DNA from 2 places in the Bradyrhizobium sp. P3_C3 genome. Region 1 is predicted to be linked to the other one. Evidence: riboswitches for the same ligand, from Rfam matches in the RefSeq annotation. Region 1 holds a riboswitch; the other holds the start of a gene.
What was found. A riboswitch is a leader RNA that binds a small molecule or an ion and turns the genes downstream of it on or off. The one in region 1 is predicted to bind glycine.
Positions count from the first base shown of each region.

Region 2: linked by a shared signal. The riboswitch ahead of AC1DW2_RS01975 (D-amino acid dehydrogenase) and the one ahead of gcvT (glycine cleavage system aminomethyltransferase GcvT) in region 1 are both predicted to bind glycine.

Region 1 is NZ_JBFUGY010000020.1:91,087-98,937, forward strand. It holds gene gcvP (aminomethyl-transferring glycine dehydrogenase) at 1-429, opposite strand, end outside; gene gcvH (glycine cleavage system protein GcvH) at 610-978, opposite strand; gene gcvT (glycine cleavage system aminomethyltransferase GcvT) at 989-2,137, opposite strand; glycine riboswitch at 2,300-2,388, opposite strand; gene alaS (alanine--tRNA ligase) at 2,622-5,300, shown strand; gene AC1DW2_RS23050 (cyclic nucleotide-gated ion channel) at 5,307-6,533, shown strand; gene AC1DW2_RS23055 (DUF3455 domain-containing protein) at 6,538-7,044, opposite strand; gene AC1DW2_RS23060 (NADP-dependent isocitrate dehydrogenase) at 7,143-7,851, opposite strand, start outside.
Region 2 is NZ_JBFUGY010000001.1:355,209-363,059, forward strand. It holds gene AC1DW2_RS01965 (ABC transporter substrate-binding protein) at 1-993, opposite strand, end outside; gene AC1DW2_RS01970 (M20/M25/M40 family metallo-hydrolase) at 1,261-2,391, shown strand; glycine riboswitch at 2,487-2,590, shown strand; glycine riboswitch at 2,594-2,708, shown strand; gene AC1DW2_RS01975 (D-amino acid dehydrogenase) at 2,776-4,077, shown strand; gene AC1DW2_RS01980 (ABC transporter permease) at 4,259-5,200, shown strand; gene AC1DW2_RS01985 (ABC transporter permease) at 5,219-6,106, shown strand; gene AC1DW2_RS01990 (ABC transporter ATP-binding protein) at 6,121-7,770, shown strand.

The sequences.
Region 1 (7,851 bases):
GACGTCGAGCCCGGTGAGGTCGCAGATCATGGTCTGGAAGTTGAGCAGCGCCTCCAGCCGGCCCTGGCTGATCTCGGGCTGGTAGGGCGTGTAGGCCGTGTACCAGGCCGGGTTCTCCAAAATGTTGCGCTGGATCACCGCGGGCAAAACCGTGCCGGAATAGCCCTGGCCGATCAGCGAGGTGAAGACCTGGTTCTCTCGCGCGAGCTCGGCCATGTGCGCGATCGCCTCGGTCTCGCTCAAGGGCTTGCCGAGGTCGAGCGGGGCGGTCTGCCGGATCGAGGCCGGCAGCGTCTCCGCCATCAGGGCGTCCACGCTCTTGGCGCCGACGGCCTCCAGCATTGCGGTGACGTCGCGCGCCGACGGGCCGATGTGGCGGCGAACGAAGGTGGCGGCGGTGTCGCCATTGGATTTGCGGTGCGCGGTCATCATGGGTCCTCGCTTTAGATTTCGCTGTCGCCGTCATGCCCCGCGAAGGCGGGGCATCCAGTAAACGCAGGCGTCACGGCTTGAGCCGAGAAGCCGCGGCGTACTGGATCACCCGCCCCAGTGCGCAGTGCGCACAAGGCGGGTGATGACACCGAATATGAGGTCAGAGTTCGCTTCATCTCACGCCGTATGTGCCTTGTAGGCGGCCTCATCCATGAGGCCGCCGAGCTCGCTCTTGTCGGCAATTCTGATCTTGAAGAACCACGCCTTGCCTTGCGCGTCCGAGTTCACCAGCGCCGGCTCGGCGGCGAGCGCGTCGTTGGTCTCGAGCACTTCGCCCGTAACAGGCGCGTAGACGTCGGAGGCGGCCTTCACCGACTCCACGACGGCGGCGGCTTCGGCCTTCTTCAGCGCACGGCCGGCTTTGGGCAGCTCGACGAACACGACGTCGCCGAGCTGGGACTGCGCGTAGTCGGTGATGCCGACGGTGGCGACGTCGCCGTCGATGGCCAGCCATTCGTGGTCGGAGGTGTACAGCGTCGTGGTCATTGTCTTGTCCTCAGCGTTTGTAGGTGTTTTTCACGAAAGGCATGGCGGCGACCGTGAGCGGCAGCCGCTGGCCGCGCACCTCGGCGAACAGTTTTGTATCGAGCGCGCTCGATGCCGTGGGCACGTAGCCCATCGCGACCGGCGCATTCAGGCTCGGGCCGAAGCCGCCCGAGGTGACCTTTCCGATCGGCTCGCCGCCGGCGTCATCCGCAAACAGCAGCGCGCCCTCGCGCACCGGCGCGCGGCCTTCCGTACGCAGGCCGACGCGGCGGCGGCTTGCGCCGTTATCGAAATGAGCGAGGATCGCATCAGTGCCGGGAAAGCCGCCGGTGCGCGCGCCGCCGCTGCGGCGACTCTTCTGCACCGACCATTCCAGCGCGGCCTCGACCGGCGTGGTGGCGGTGTCGATGTCGTGGCCGTAGAGGCAGAGCCCGGCTTCCAGCCGCAGGCTGTCGCGGGCCCCTAAGCCGATCGGCATCACATCGGGATTGTCCAGCAGCGTTTTGGCGAGGCGCTCGGCATCGGCCGCGGGGACCGAAATCTCGAACCCGTCCTCGCCGGTGTAGCCGGAGCGCGAGACGAAGCAGTCGAGGCCGGCGACCTTGTGCGGGCCGGCATCCATGAACTTCATGGCGGGCGCCTCTGCACACAATTTCGCCAGCACCGCTTCCGCCTTCGGGCCCTGCAGCGCGATCAGGGCGCGGTCTTGAAGCGAATCGATGATGCAGTCGTCCGAGAGATGCGCGCGCAGATGCGCCTCGTCCGCTTCCTTGCAGGCGGCGTTGACGACCAGGAACAGGTGATCGCCGAAATTGGCGACCATCAGATCGTCGAGAATGCCGCCGTCCGGATTGGTGAACTGGGCATAGCGCTGCCGTCCCGGGGCGATCGCCACGATATCCTGCGGCACCAGCCGTTCCAGCGCGCGGGCGGCGTCCTCGACCTTGCCCGACTTCGGCCGGAGCGCGAGCTGGCCCATATGGGAGACGTCGAACAGGCCGGCGGAGGAACGGGTATGGAGGTGCTCTTTCAGGACGCCCGCGGGGTACTGAACGGGCATGTCATAGCCCGCGAACGGCACCATCTTGCCGCCGAGGGAGACATGAAGCCCGTGAAGGGGCGTACGTTTGAGGGAATCTTGGTCGTGGCGCGCAAGCATTACGGGGCCCTCGGCGGTTCCCCGGGGACGATTCCCCGATGGACACCAGTCGAAGCCCCATCTGTCGCTGTGCCTGAGAGTATTATCCCGTCGGCGGACGCAGTCCGGGCCAACCCTTATGAAAAGGTATTTGCCCGTCGGCGCCTCTTTCCAGATGTCGTCAAAGCCACGCGGTCCTTTTGCCTGAGAGTTTCCGGGGCGGTTGCTCCTTCGGCGCCGGCACCAAAGCCGGTCTCTCCCGACGTGGCCGTACGATACAGATGGGTACAGACCACAGGCCGGCCAAGCCTGTCAACGCGCACCTGGCGGCTTTCAACGGGATTGCAAACGGGATTGCGCGCCTGCGGCAACTCACTGATCTCCTTGCACAGTTTCTGGACAGCGCAGCTGGCCTTGTCTAAAAGCGCTTTGACCCGCAGATATCAGCCCAAATGCCCGGTTTGGATGGCGTATCGCGGGTCCAAGCACACCCGATTGGATGAACATGAGCGGCGTCAACGAGATCAGGTCGACCTTTCTGAACTTCTTTGCCGAGAACGGCCACGAGATCGTGTCGTCCTCGCCATTGGTGCCGCGCAACGATCCCACGCTGATGTTCACCAATGCCGGCATGGTGCAGTTCAAGAACGTCTTCACCGGCGTCGAGAAGCGGCCCTATCAGCGCGCCACCACGTCGCAGAAATGCGTGCGCGCCGGCGGCAAGCACAACGACCTCGACAATGTCGGCTACACCGCGCGCCATCTCACCTTCTTCGAGATGCTCGGCAATTTCTCGTTCGGCGACTATTTCAAGGAGCGCGCGATCGAGCTGGCCTGGACCCTGATCACGCGGGAGTTCGGGCTCAAGAAGGACAAGCTGCTCGTCACCGTCTACCACACCGACGACGAGGCGGCCGGGCTGTGGAAGAAGATCGCGGGCTTCTCCGACGACCGCATCATCCGCATCCCGACCTCGGACAATTTCTGGGCGATGGGCGACACCGGGCCGTGCGGCCCGTGCTCGGAGATCTTCATCGACCGCGGCGACCACATCTGGGGCGGACCTCCGGGCTCGCCGGAAGAGGATGGCGATCGCTTCCTCGAATTCTGGAATCTCGTGTTCATGCAATACGAGCAGGTGACGAAGGAGGAGCGCGTGGATCTGCCGCGTCCCTCGATCGACACCGGCATGGGGCTGGAGCGCATGGCCAGCATCATGCAGGGCGTCGACAGCGTGTTCGAGACCGATCTGTTCCGCCATCTGATCGATGCGACGTCGTCGGCGCTCGGCGCCGGGCCGAACGAGCAGACCGTGGCCTCGTTCCGCGTCATTGCCGACCATTTGCGTTCCTCGGCCTTCCTGGTCGCGGATGGCGTGCTGCCCTCCAACGAGGGCCGCGGCTATGTGCTGCGCCGGATCATGCGCCGCGCGATGCGCCATGCGCAGCTGCTGGGTGCCAAAGAGCCGCTGATGCATCGCCTGGTCTGGGCGCTGGTCCGCGAGATGGGCCAGGCCTATCCCGACCTGATGCGCGCGGAGAATCTGATCGAGGAAACGCTGCGGCTGGAAGAGACCCGCTTCCGCAAGACGCTGGTGCGCGGCCTTGCCATCCTCGACGAGAAGAGCGCGTCCCTGAAGAAGGGCGACATGTTTGACGGCGACGTCGCCTTCACGCTGTACGACACCTACGGTTTCCCGCTCGACCTGACCCAGGACGCACTGAAATCGCGCGGCATCGGCGTCGACCAGGCCTCCTTCACCGACGCGATGGAGCGCCAGAAGGCCAAGGCGCGCGAGTCCTGGAAGGGTTCGGGCGAGGCGGCTTCCGAAGCGATCTGGTTCCCGCTGCGCGAGAAGCTCGGGGCCACCGAATTCCTCGGCTATGAGACCGAGAGTGCCGAAGGCGTGGTCTCCGCGCTGGTGAAGGACGGCCAGGAAACCGCGAGCCTCAAGGCCGGCGAGACCGGCGCGATCGTGCTCAACCAGACGCCGTTCTACGCGGAATCAGGCGGTCAGGTCGGCGACACCGGCGTGCTCAGCGGCGAGGGCGGCATCAAGTTCCGCGTCACCGACACGCAGAAGAAGCTCGGCGATCTCTTCGTTCACGTCGGCACCGTGGAGAGCGGCGAGCTGAAGCTCGGCACCGCGCTGCAGCTCGAGGTCGATCACGGCAGGCGTTCCTCGATCCGCGCGCACCATTCGGCAACGCATCTCATCCACGAGGCGCTGCGCCAGGTGCTCGGCGACCACATCGCCCAGCGCGGCTCGATGGTCGCGCCGGATCGTTTGCGTTTCGACTTCGTGCATCCGAAGCCGATCACGGCGGAAGAGCTTGCCCGCGTCGAGGACATCGCCAACGACGTGGTGCTGGAGAACGACGAAGTCACGACACGCGTGATGGGAGTCGATGAAGCGCGCGAGGCCGGCGCGCGCGCGCTGTTCGGCGAAAAGTATGGCGACGAGGTCCGCGTCGTCTCGATGGGCCGGACCGCGCGGGAGCGCGGCACCAACGCGCTCGGCTGGTCCGTCGAGCTCTGCGGCGGCACCCATGTGAAGCGCACCGGCGACATCGGCCTGATCACGCTGACCGGCGAGAGCGCGGTCGCCTCCGGCGTGCGCCGCATCGAGGCGCTGACCGGCAACTACGCGCGCAGGCACGCCAACGAGACCATGGCGCTGGCGAAGACCGCGGCCAACGAGCTGCGCACCTCGATCGACGACGTCCCGGCGCGCATCACAGCCCTGATGGAGGAGCGCAAGAAGCTCGAGCGCGAGCTCTCCGACGCCCGCAAGAAGCTCGCGATGGGCGGCGGTACATCCGTCGGGAACGGCGCAGCCGCAGGCGTGCGCGAGGTCGGCGACGTCAAGCTGATGGCGCGCGCGGTCGAGGGCATCGAGATGAAGGATCTCAAGAGCCTTGCGGACGACGGCAAGAAGCAGATCGGCTCCGGCGTGGTCGCCATCGTCGGCGTCACCGAGGACGGCAAGGCCGGGATCGTGGTCGGCGTCACCGCCGATCTCACCGCGCGCTTCAATGCCGTGAACCTGGTGCGCGTCGCCTCCGAGGCGCTCGGCGGCAAGGGCGGCGGCGGCCGGCCCGACATGGCGCAGGCTGGCGGTCCCGATGGCGCCAAGGCGCCCGAGGCGCTCGCGGCGATCGAAAAAGCGATGGCAGGCGCGTAAACGGCCATGCGCCTCGTTCCGCGAGGACGTGGCTCGGCCGATCCCAACCTAAGGGATCGCCTGTACGAATTGCTGGAGCACGATCCGCTCGCCTACTCGATCGGGTCGCGCTTCATCCAGGTGATCATCAGCGTCATCGTGCTCGACGTGGTCGCGATGATCCTCGCCTCGGTGCCGGAGCTCGACGCGCGGTTCGACACGCTGTTCAGCGCGGTCGCCGTCCTCGCCGTCATCGTGTTCGCGCTCGAATATCTGGCGCGGCTGTGGACCGTGGCGGGGCACACCCAGCGCAACGGCTCCGCGCTGTCCGACCGGCTCTCTTATGCCTTCTCCGCGCTCGGTATCATCGACCTCATGGCGTTCCTGCCGGCCGCGATCGTGCTGGCCACCGGCCGGCACGCGACGCTGGCTGGGCTCGGCGTGCTGCCGTTCTTCAAGCTGATCCGTTATTCGCCGGCGATGCGCTCGCTGCTCGCGGCCATCCATGCCGAGCGGCGTGCGCTGATCGGCTGCATCGTCATCCTGATCGGCGTGGTACTGACCTTCGCCTCGCTGCTCTACGCCATCGAGCGTGATGTGCAGCCCAGCAAGCTCGGCACCATTCCGGACGCGATGTGGTGGGCAATCGTGACGCTCGGCACCGTCGGCTATGGCGACGTCGTGCCGGTGACGCCGCTCGGCAAATTCGTCTCGGTGTTTGCGATCATCTCAGGTTTTGCCATGATCGCGCTGCCGGTCGCGATCATCTCGACCGCCTTTGCCGAGGAGGTGAGGCGGCGCGACTTCGTGGTGACCTGGGGCATGCTGGCGCGGGTGCCGTTGTTCTCGCATCTTTCGGCCGCGGAGATCGCCGACATCATGCGGCTGCTCCGCGCCCGCACCATCGAGCAGGGCGAGATATTGGTGCGCCGTGGCGATACCGCCTCGTCGATGTATTTCATCACTGCCGGCGAGGTCGAGATCACGCTGCCGAGCCAGCAGGTGCGGCTCGCCGACGGCACGTTCTTTGGCGAGATCGCGCTGCTGCACAAGACCAAACGCAGCGGTACGGTGACGGCGACGCGCAAGACGCGGCTGCTCGTGCTCGACGCCCAGGATTTTCACGCGCTGATCGAGCGCATGCCGACGCTCGCCGCCCACGTCCACCAGACCGCGAAGGCACGGCTCGAGGAGACCGGCGATCTTGCGGCGGCAGAATTGGCGCAGGCGGAGCGCGACGACACCGCCTCCTAAGCGGTCAGCCCTTCTTCAGGAAAATGTAGTCGGCCGAGTAGGGCGCGCTTTTGAATTCGCCGGCCTTGTCGCAAGAACCCTCGAGCTTGCCGCCGTGGGTGTTGATGCGCTGGACGGTGGTGACGGGCGTCAGCACGCCGCTGCCGCGGCGGGAGGCGACCTCCAGCTTGAGCCAGGGGATATCGGCGGCGGTTGCGCCCGGCGCGTTGCCGATGGCCTTGCTGGCCACGGCGCTGCCGTCGGCGAGTTCCCAGTTCGGGCCGGCATAGTGGCGGCCGACGGTCTTGCCCTCGGCGAGCAGCGTCGCCACCGGCTCGCGGAAGGCCCAGGCAAGCTTGCCGTCGGCGGCTGCCTTGCAGTCATAGACCTGCGCGCCTTCGGCATGGACGCTGAGCACGACGGTCTCGCCGGGGGCGGCGATGGCGTCGGGGAGCGGCTCCGCGGCGGCGGCCGGCCCGGCCAGGGCGGCCAGCAGCATCAGGCAGGGGACAGCGAACTTGACGATGGACATGGGTGGCCTCCGCGCAACGGTGTCAAAATGAATGGGCCGCGCCCAAGCGCGGCCCATAATGATGTCTAACCCCGATCAGGCAAAAATAATGCGCGGGCTTACGCCAACGCTTTCGTGAGGTTCTCTGCGACCTTGTCGAGGAAGCCGGTGGTCGAGAGCCAGCGCTGGTCGGCGCCGACCAGGAGCGCGAGGTCCTTGGTCATGTAGCCTTCCTCGACGGTGTCGACGCAGACCTTCTCCAACGTGCTCGCGAACTTGGCAAGCTCGGCATTGTTGTCGAGCTTGGCGCGATGCGACAGGCCGCGGGTCCAGGCGAAAATCGACGCGATCGAGTTGGTCGAGGTCTCCTTGCCCTTCTGGTGCTCGCGGTAATGGCGGGTCACCGTGCCGTGAGCGGCTTCGGCTTCCACGGTCTTGCCGTCGGGGGTGAGCAGCACCGAGGTCATCAGGCCGAGCGAGCCGTAGCCCTGCGCGACCGTATCGGACTGCACGTCGCCGTCGTAGTTCTTACAGGCCCAGACATAGCCGCCGGACCACTTCAGGGCCGAAGCCACCATGTCGTCGATCAGGCGGTGCTCGTAGGTCAGGCCCTTGGCCTCGAATTCCTTTTTGAACTCGCGGTCGTAGATGTCCTGGAAGATATCCTTGAAGCGGCCGTCATAGACCTTGAGGATGGTGTTCTTGGTCGAGAGGTAGACCGGGTAGTTGCGCAGCAGGCCGTAGTTCAGCGAGGCGCGTGCGAAGTCGATGATGGAGTCGTCGAGATTGTACATCTGCATCGCGACGCCGGACCCCGGGGTCTTGAAC
Region 2 (7,851 bases), on a different contig from region 1:
GTAGTATTTGGGATTGCCGACGAGCGCGTCGAGCACGTCCTTCTGATTCATCGCCAGAAGTGCGGCACGGCGGATCTTCGGATTGTCGAAGGGCGGATAGAGGAAGTTCATGCGCCCAAGGGTCTGGTAGCCGAACTTGTTCAGCGTCTCGGTCTTGAGGTCGGCATTGCCTTCAAGGACGGGCAGCAGATCCCACGGCGGCACTTCCATGAAGTCGATGTCGCCCGATTGCAGCGCGTTCACTGCGGTCTGCGCATCCGGCATGGTGATCCATTCGACGCGATCGACCTTGACCACCTTGCCTCCGGCAGTCCAGCTCGACGCCTCCTTGCGCGGCACGTAGTCGGTGTTCTTGACGTACACCGCCTTCACGCCGGGCTGGAATTCGCCCTGCACGAACTTGAACGGGCCGGAGCCGATCTGCTCGGGGATCTGCTTGTCCGGCGGCGTTTCGGCGAGACGCTTCGGCATCATGAAGGCGACGCGCGAGGACGGCTTGCCGATGGATTCGAGCACGAGGCCGTAGGGCTCCTTCAGCTTCAGCGTGATCGTCTTGGGGTCGGTCGCCTCGATGCTCGCAGTAAACTGCATCATCTGCTGGCCCATGCCGTCGACCGCGGCCCAGCGCTTCAGCGAAGCGGCGCAGTCTTCCGCCGTCACCGGCGTACCGTCGTGCCACTTCAGGCCGTCGCGCAGCGTGAAGGTGTAGGTGAGCTTGTCGTCGGAGATCTTCCAGTCCGCCATCTGCGGCTGGATCTTGAAGTTCGAGTCCGTCGCGATCAGCGTGTCGTAGACCATGTAGCCATGGTCACGCGTGATGTAGGCGGTGGTGAAAATCGGATCGATGATGCGCAGATCCGAATGCATCACCGCAGTGATGGTCTTGCTGGCGGCGGCAAGTACCGGCGAGGCCATCGCCGTCGAAAGCGCAACGACCGATAGCGCAAGTGTGGAGGCGAACGCGCGACGCCCCCGGCGCATCAAGCTCAACATAAAAGTTTCTCCTGACGTGAAACTGTTCAAAGGCAGGTTATTGGTTGAGCATTCGGTTCGTTCTTTAGGCGAACTAACCTCATGCGATGCCTTTGTCTTTCGAGACTTGCAGACAGTGTTGAGCGCGTCAATCCGGTTTCGCTGCAGCCCCAAGCGGCGCGCCCACGGGCTCCACAAAGATCGGTTTGGCTCTACAACGCTTTCCGCCAGTCCCGTCCGCGCCAATGCAATGCGCGTTCCATCTTTCGAAGCTTGAGAGACATTAAGATGAATCCAGCCAATCTTCCCTTCGATTCCGAGGCGATGCTCGAGGGCCTGCGCACCTGGGTGGAATGCGAGAGCCCGACCTGGGACGCGGGTGCCGTCAACCGCATGCTCGATATCGCAGCGCGGGATATGGCGATCATGGGTGCGACGATCGAACGCATCGGCGGCCGACAGGGCTTCGGCGGCGTGATCCGCGCGCGCTTCCCGCATCCGAAGCAGGGCGAGCCGGGCATCCTGATCGCCGGCCACATGGATACCGTCCACCCGGTCGGCACCATCGAGAAGCTGAAATGGCGGCGTGAGGGCAACAAGTGCTACGGCCCCGGCATCTACGACATGAAGGGCGGCAACTATCTCTCGCTGGAAGCGATCCGGCAGCTGGCACGTGCTTCCTTCACCACGCCGTTGCCGATCACGGTGCTGTTTACGCCCGACGAGGAAGTCGGCACGCCCTCGACGCGCGACATCATCGAGGCGGAGGCCGCGCGCAACAAATATGTGCTGGTGCCCGAACCGGGCCGCGCCGACAACGGTGTCACCACCGGACGTTACGCCATCGCGCGTTTCAATCTGGAAGCGACGGGCCGGCCGAGCCATGCCGGCGCGACATTGTCGGCCGGACGCTCGGCGATCCGCGAGATGGCGCGGCAGATCCTCGCCATCGACGCGATGACGACGGAGGACTGCACCTTCTCGGTCGGCGTCGTGCACGGCGGACAATGGGTCAATTGCGTTGCCACGACCGCCACCGGCGAGGCGCTGTCCATGGCCAAGCGCCAGGCCGATCTCGACCGCGGCGTCGAGCGGATGCTGGCGTTGTCGGGCACGTCCAATGATGTCACGTTCAAGGTGACGCGCGGCGTCACGCGCCCCGTATGGGAGCCCGATGCCGGCACCATGGCGCTGTATGAAAAGGCGCGCGGCATCGCCAAATCGCTCGGCACTGAGCTGCCGCATGCGAGCTCCGGCGGCGGCTCCGACGGCAACTTTACCGGCGCGATGGGCATCCCGACGCTCGACGGCCTCGGCGTGCGTGGCGGCAACGGCCACACGCTGGAAGAATTCATCGAGGTCGAGAGCCTGGTTGAACGCGGGCGCCTTATGGCGGGCCTGCTGGCGACCCTGGAGTAAATTGAATCAACTTCGCACTGCACAATGCGTTGGCAGTCGCGGTTTAAATTTAGCCTTGTCTAAAAATGAGGCGCATCGTACTGCTCGATTGTCCACGCGACGATGCGGGAGAGATCGCAACGAGAGTTCAGGCTTTCGTTGCGGCGCCGACGGAGCAACCGCCCCGGAAACTCTCAGGCAAAAGGACCGTATCGTCAGGACGATCTGGAGAGAGGCGGCACGGCCAATGTGGTCGTGACGTCCACCGAAGGGGATAGTCCGGAGCTGACCTCGCCGAGGTCCGCGCCGGATCAAGCTCTCAGGTAACCGTGACAGATGGGGCGCCGCCAACGGCCTTTGGCCGGCGGTTAGCCGACTCTAACTCACGGGAGCCCCGAACCTGCCATGACCCATATCGCCATCATCGGCGCCGGCATCACCGGCGTAACGACCGCCTATGCCCTGCTCGAACGCGGATACAAGGTGACGGTGCTCGACAAGCACCGCTACGCCGCGATGGAGACGTCCTTCGCCAACGGCGGACAGCTCTCCGCCAGCAATGCCGAAGTGTGGAACAGCACCGCCACGATCCTGAAAGGCCTGCGCTGGATGTTCCGGCGCGATGCGCCGCTGCTGATGAACCCGCGGCCGAACTGGCACAAATATTCGTGGATGAGCGAGTTCGTCGCCAATATCGGCAACTACCGCGCCAACACGGTTCAGACCACGCGGCTCGCGATCGAAGCCCGCAAGCATCTGTTCGAGATCGCGGAGCGCGAAGGCATCGACTTCGATCTCGAACGCCGCGGCATCCTGCACATCTATCACGACAAGAGGGGTTTTGAATCCGGCCTGCAGGTCAATGCGCTGCTGAAGGAAGGCGGGCTCGATCGCCGCCCGGTGACGCCGGAGGAGATCCGCGCCATCGAGCCGACGCTGCGCAAGGACTATTTTGGCGGCTTCTACACGCCGTCGGATGCGACCGGCGATATCCACAAGTTCACGCGCGGACTTGCGGAAGCCTGCAAGCGGCGCGGCGCGACCTTTATCCACGAAGCCAACATCGATTCCATTGCCCAGGCAGGTGGCGGCTTTGTCATCGGCTGGGCTGATCTTTCGGCCAGTGATGCTGTCGCATCCGCGCGCGGCATGCTGAAGGCGGATGGCGTCGTGGTCTGCGCCGGTGTGGCCAGCCGCCACTTCGCCGCCCTCCTCGACGAGCGCGTCAACGTCTATCCGGTGAAGGGCTATTCGATCACCGTTCAGCTCGACACTGCCGCAAGCCGCAATGCGACGCCGACCGTGAGCCTGCTCGACGAAGCCGCCAAGATCGTCACCAGCCGGCTCGGCGCCGATCGTTTCCGCGTCGCAGGCACCGCCGAATTCAACGACTTCAACCGCGACATCCGCGCCGACCGCGTGCAGCCGCTGGTCGACTGGGTGCGCAGCAACTTCCCCGGCGTCGAAACGTCCAAGGTCGTGCCTTGGGCCGGGCTGCGGCCGATGATGCCGAACATGATGCCCGTGGTGCGCGCAGGACGGATGCCGGGCGTGTTCTTCAACACCGGTCACGGCCATCTCGGCTGGACCTTGTCGGCGGCGACCGCGCAGATGATTGCCGGGACCATCGACGGCTGGCGCGGGCTCAACGCACCGCCGACCGCACCCTCACTCAGGGTTGAGCGCGAGTTCCGCCATGCATCCTGAGTGGCCGATATCGGAGGCTCGGCGGCCTCTTGCGACCGCCCTGCCCTTGGCACACAATTTGCCCCGAAAGGTCGGCTTCTCCGGCCGGCTTTCCAGCCCGAGTGACAGGCGTGCATGATAGACAGAACCGATTCCACAGGGGCCTCTCGGCCCCACAAGTTCCGCAGCCGGAGATAGGTGCATGCTAGGTTATCTCATTCGCCGCGTTCTGGCCGCGGTGCCCGTGATGGGCGTCGTCGCGCTGTTCGTCTTCCTGCTGCTGCGGCTGACGCCGGGCGATCCCGCCGCCATTCTCGCCGGCGATAACGCCACGCCGGAACGGCTGGAACGCATCCGCGACTCGCTCGGCCTCAACGAACCGCTGATCGTGCAATTCATCACCTGGGTGAACAAGCTGCTGCACGGCGATCTCGGAACGTCGCTGATCTCCAACCTGCCAGTCATGAAGATGATCAGCCAGCGCGTCGAGCCGTCGATTTCGATCGCGCTCTCGACGATCATTCTCGCCGTGATCGTCGCCGTGCCGCTCGGCGTCATCGCGGCGTGGAAGCACGGCACCTGGATCGACCGTTTCGTGATGGGCCTCTCCGTGCTCGGCTTCTCCGTGCCGGTGTTCGTGGTCGGCTATCTCCTGATCGAGGTCTTCGCGATCGACCTGCGCTGGGTGCCGGTGCAGGGCTTCCGCAGCATCTTCAACGGCTTTGGACCGTTCTTCGAGCGCATCATCCTGCCGACCTGCGCGCTCTCGTTCATCTACATCGCGCTGATCGCGCGCATGACGCGTGCGGCGATGCTCGACGTGCTCGGTGAGGACTACGTCCGCACCGCCCGCGCCAAGGGCATCAACGAGGTCGCCGTGATGATGCGCCATGCGCTGCGCAATGCCGCGGTGCCCGTCATCACCGTAATCGGCACCGGCTTTGCGCTGCTGATTTCCGGCGTCGTCGTCACCGAGAGCGTGTTCAACATCCCCGGCATCGGCCGCCTCACGGTAGACGCTGTGCTGGCGCGCGACTATCCGGTCATCCAGGCGATGATCCTGCTGACGTCGCTGATCTATGTCGTCGTCAATCTCCTGATCGACGTCGCCTATACGCTGCTCGATCCCCGGATCCGGTACTGAGGCAAGGATACCAACAATATGTCCGTCGATAGCCTCCCCCAGTCGTCCATTCCGATCACGTCGCCACTGCGGCCGCGTTTCGGATTCCTCACCTCGACGCCGATCATTGCGGCGGCCACGATCCTGCTCGCGCTGATCGTGCTGGTCTCGATCCTGGCGCCGCTGATCGCGCCGCACGATCCGGTCCAGCTTGCGCCCTCGCAGCGGCTGAAGCCGGCCTCGGCGCAGTTCCTGCTCGGCACCGACGCCTATGGCCGTGACCTCTTGTCGCGCGTCATCTATGGCGGCCGCATCTCGCTCCTGATCGGCATCGGCTCGGCGATCCTGTCGATCGTCATCGGCCTTGCGATCGGCCTCGTCTCCGGCTTCTTCAAGCTGGTCGATGCCGTCCTGATGCGCGTCATGGACGGCCTCATGGCGATGCCGAGCATCCTGCTCGCGATCGCCGTGGTGTCGCTGTCCGGCGCCAGCATCTGGACCGTGCTGGTCGCGATCACCATCCCCGAAATACCGCGCGTGGCACGCCTGGTACGCTCGGTCGTGCTGTCCGCGCGCGAGGAGCCTTACGTCGAGGCTGCGATCTCGGTCGGCTCCAGCCTGCCGAAGATCATGTGGCGCCATCTGATGCCGAACACGATCGCGCCGCTGATCGTCCAGGGCACCTATGTCTGCGCTTCCGCGATCCTGACCGAGGCCATCCTCTCCTTCCTCGGCGCCGGCATCTCGCCGGAGACGCCGACCTGGGGCAACATCATGGCCGAGGGCCGTCAGTATTTTCAGCTCAAGCCGACGCTGATCTTCTGGCCGGGCCTGCTGCTTTCGATCGCCATCCTCAGCATCAATCTGATCGGCGACGCCGCCCGCGACGCCCTCGATCCCCGCATGAAGCAGCGGGAGGGCAAGTGATGACGGATCAAGTGATGACCAACCCAGTTCTCGACATCAACAACCTCGTCGTCTCCATCGGCAAGAAGCCGAAGGGCGCAAACATCATCGACGGGATCTCGATCCAGGTGCATAAGGGCGAGACACTGTGTCTCGTCGGCGAAAGCGGCTCGGGCAAGTCGGTGACCTCGCTCACCACGATGGGCCTGCTGCCGAAGGGCACGCTGGTTCCGACCGGCGGCAGCGTCAAGCTGGTCGGCGAAGAGATTCTCACCGCGACCGATCGCCGCCTGCGCCAGCTCCGCGCGACGCAGATGGCGATGATCTTCCAGGAGCCGATGACCGCGCTCAATCCGGTGGTGCCGGTCGGCCGTCAGATCGACGAGGTCCTGCGCGCCCACACCGATCTCGACGCCAAGGCGCGGAAGAAGCGCATTCTCGACATGATGGAGCAGGTCCGCCTGCCCCAGGTCGAGCGTATCTTCGCCTCCTATCCGCATCGCCTGTCCGGCGGCCAGCGCCAGCGCATCATGATCGCGATGGCGCTGGTGCTGGAGCCGAAGCTGCTGATCGCCGACGAGCCGACCACCGCGCTCGACGTCACCACGCAGAAGCAGATCCTGACGCTGATCCGCGACCTCCAGCGCGATCACGGCACCGCCGTCCTGTTCATCACCCACGACATGGGCGTGGTCGCCGAGATCGCCGACCGCGTCGCCGTGATGCGGCAGGGCCGGCTGGTCGAGACCGGTCCGCTCGAGACCGTGCTGCGCAACCCGACCATGGAGTACACCCGCAATTTGCTTTCTGCGGTGCCGAGCCTGGTGCCGCGCGCGGCGCGGCCCGAGACCAAGGAGCCGGTGGTGCTGGAGGCCAACGAGCTCGGCAAGGTCTATAAGGAGCGCGCCTTCTTCGGCAAAGGCCGCGAGGTCGTCGCCGCCGACAAGGTCACGCTGACGCTGCGCAAGGGCCGCACGCTCGGCATCGTCGGCGAGAGCGGCTCGGGCAAGTCCACCGTCGCGCGGTGCATCGTGCGCCTGATCGATCCGACCTCCGGCGGCGTGCGTCTCGCCGGCCGCGAGATCGCCGACATCTCGCGCCGCCTGCTCCAGCCGCACCGGCAGAAGATCCAGATCGTGTTCCAGGATCCCTATCGCTCGCTCAACCCGCGCATTACCGTCGGCGAGAGCATCGCGGAAGGCCCGATCAATTACGGCACCTCGCATGCCGATGCGATGAAGCGGGCGCGCGAACTGCTCGAGCTCGTTGGCCTGCCCGCGGACGCAGTGACGCGCTATCCGCACCAGTTCTCCGGCGGCCAGCGCCAGCGCATCGCCATTGCGCGTGCGCTCGCGCTCGACCCCGACGTGCTGGTCGCGGACGAAGCGGTCTCGGCACTCGACGTCTCGGTTCAGGCGCAGGTGCTGGAACTGCTCGACGAGATCCAGAACCGGCTCGGCATCGCCATCCTGTTCATTACCCACGATCTGCGCGTCGCAGCCCAGATCTGCGACGAGGTCGTGGTGATGCAGCACGGCCGTGTCGTCGAACAGGGCCTGGCCGCCGAGGTGCTGACCCATCCGAAGGAAGCCTACACCAGGGCGCTGCTGGAGGCCGCACCGGGCCGCGGCTGGGATTTTGCGAACTTCAGGCCGGTGTCGGAAGGCGTCGCGGCTACGGCTTAGGTTTGTCCACTCGTCATTGCGAGCGGAGCGAAGCAATCCAGAGTCCCTCTGCGGAGACGGTCTGGATTGCTTCGCTTCACT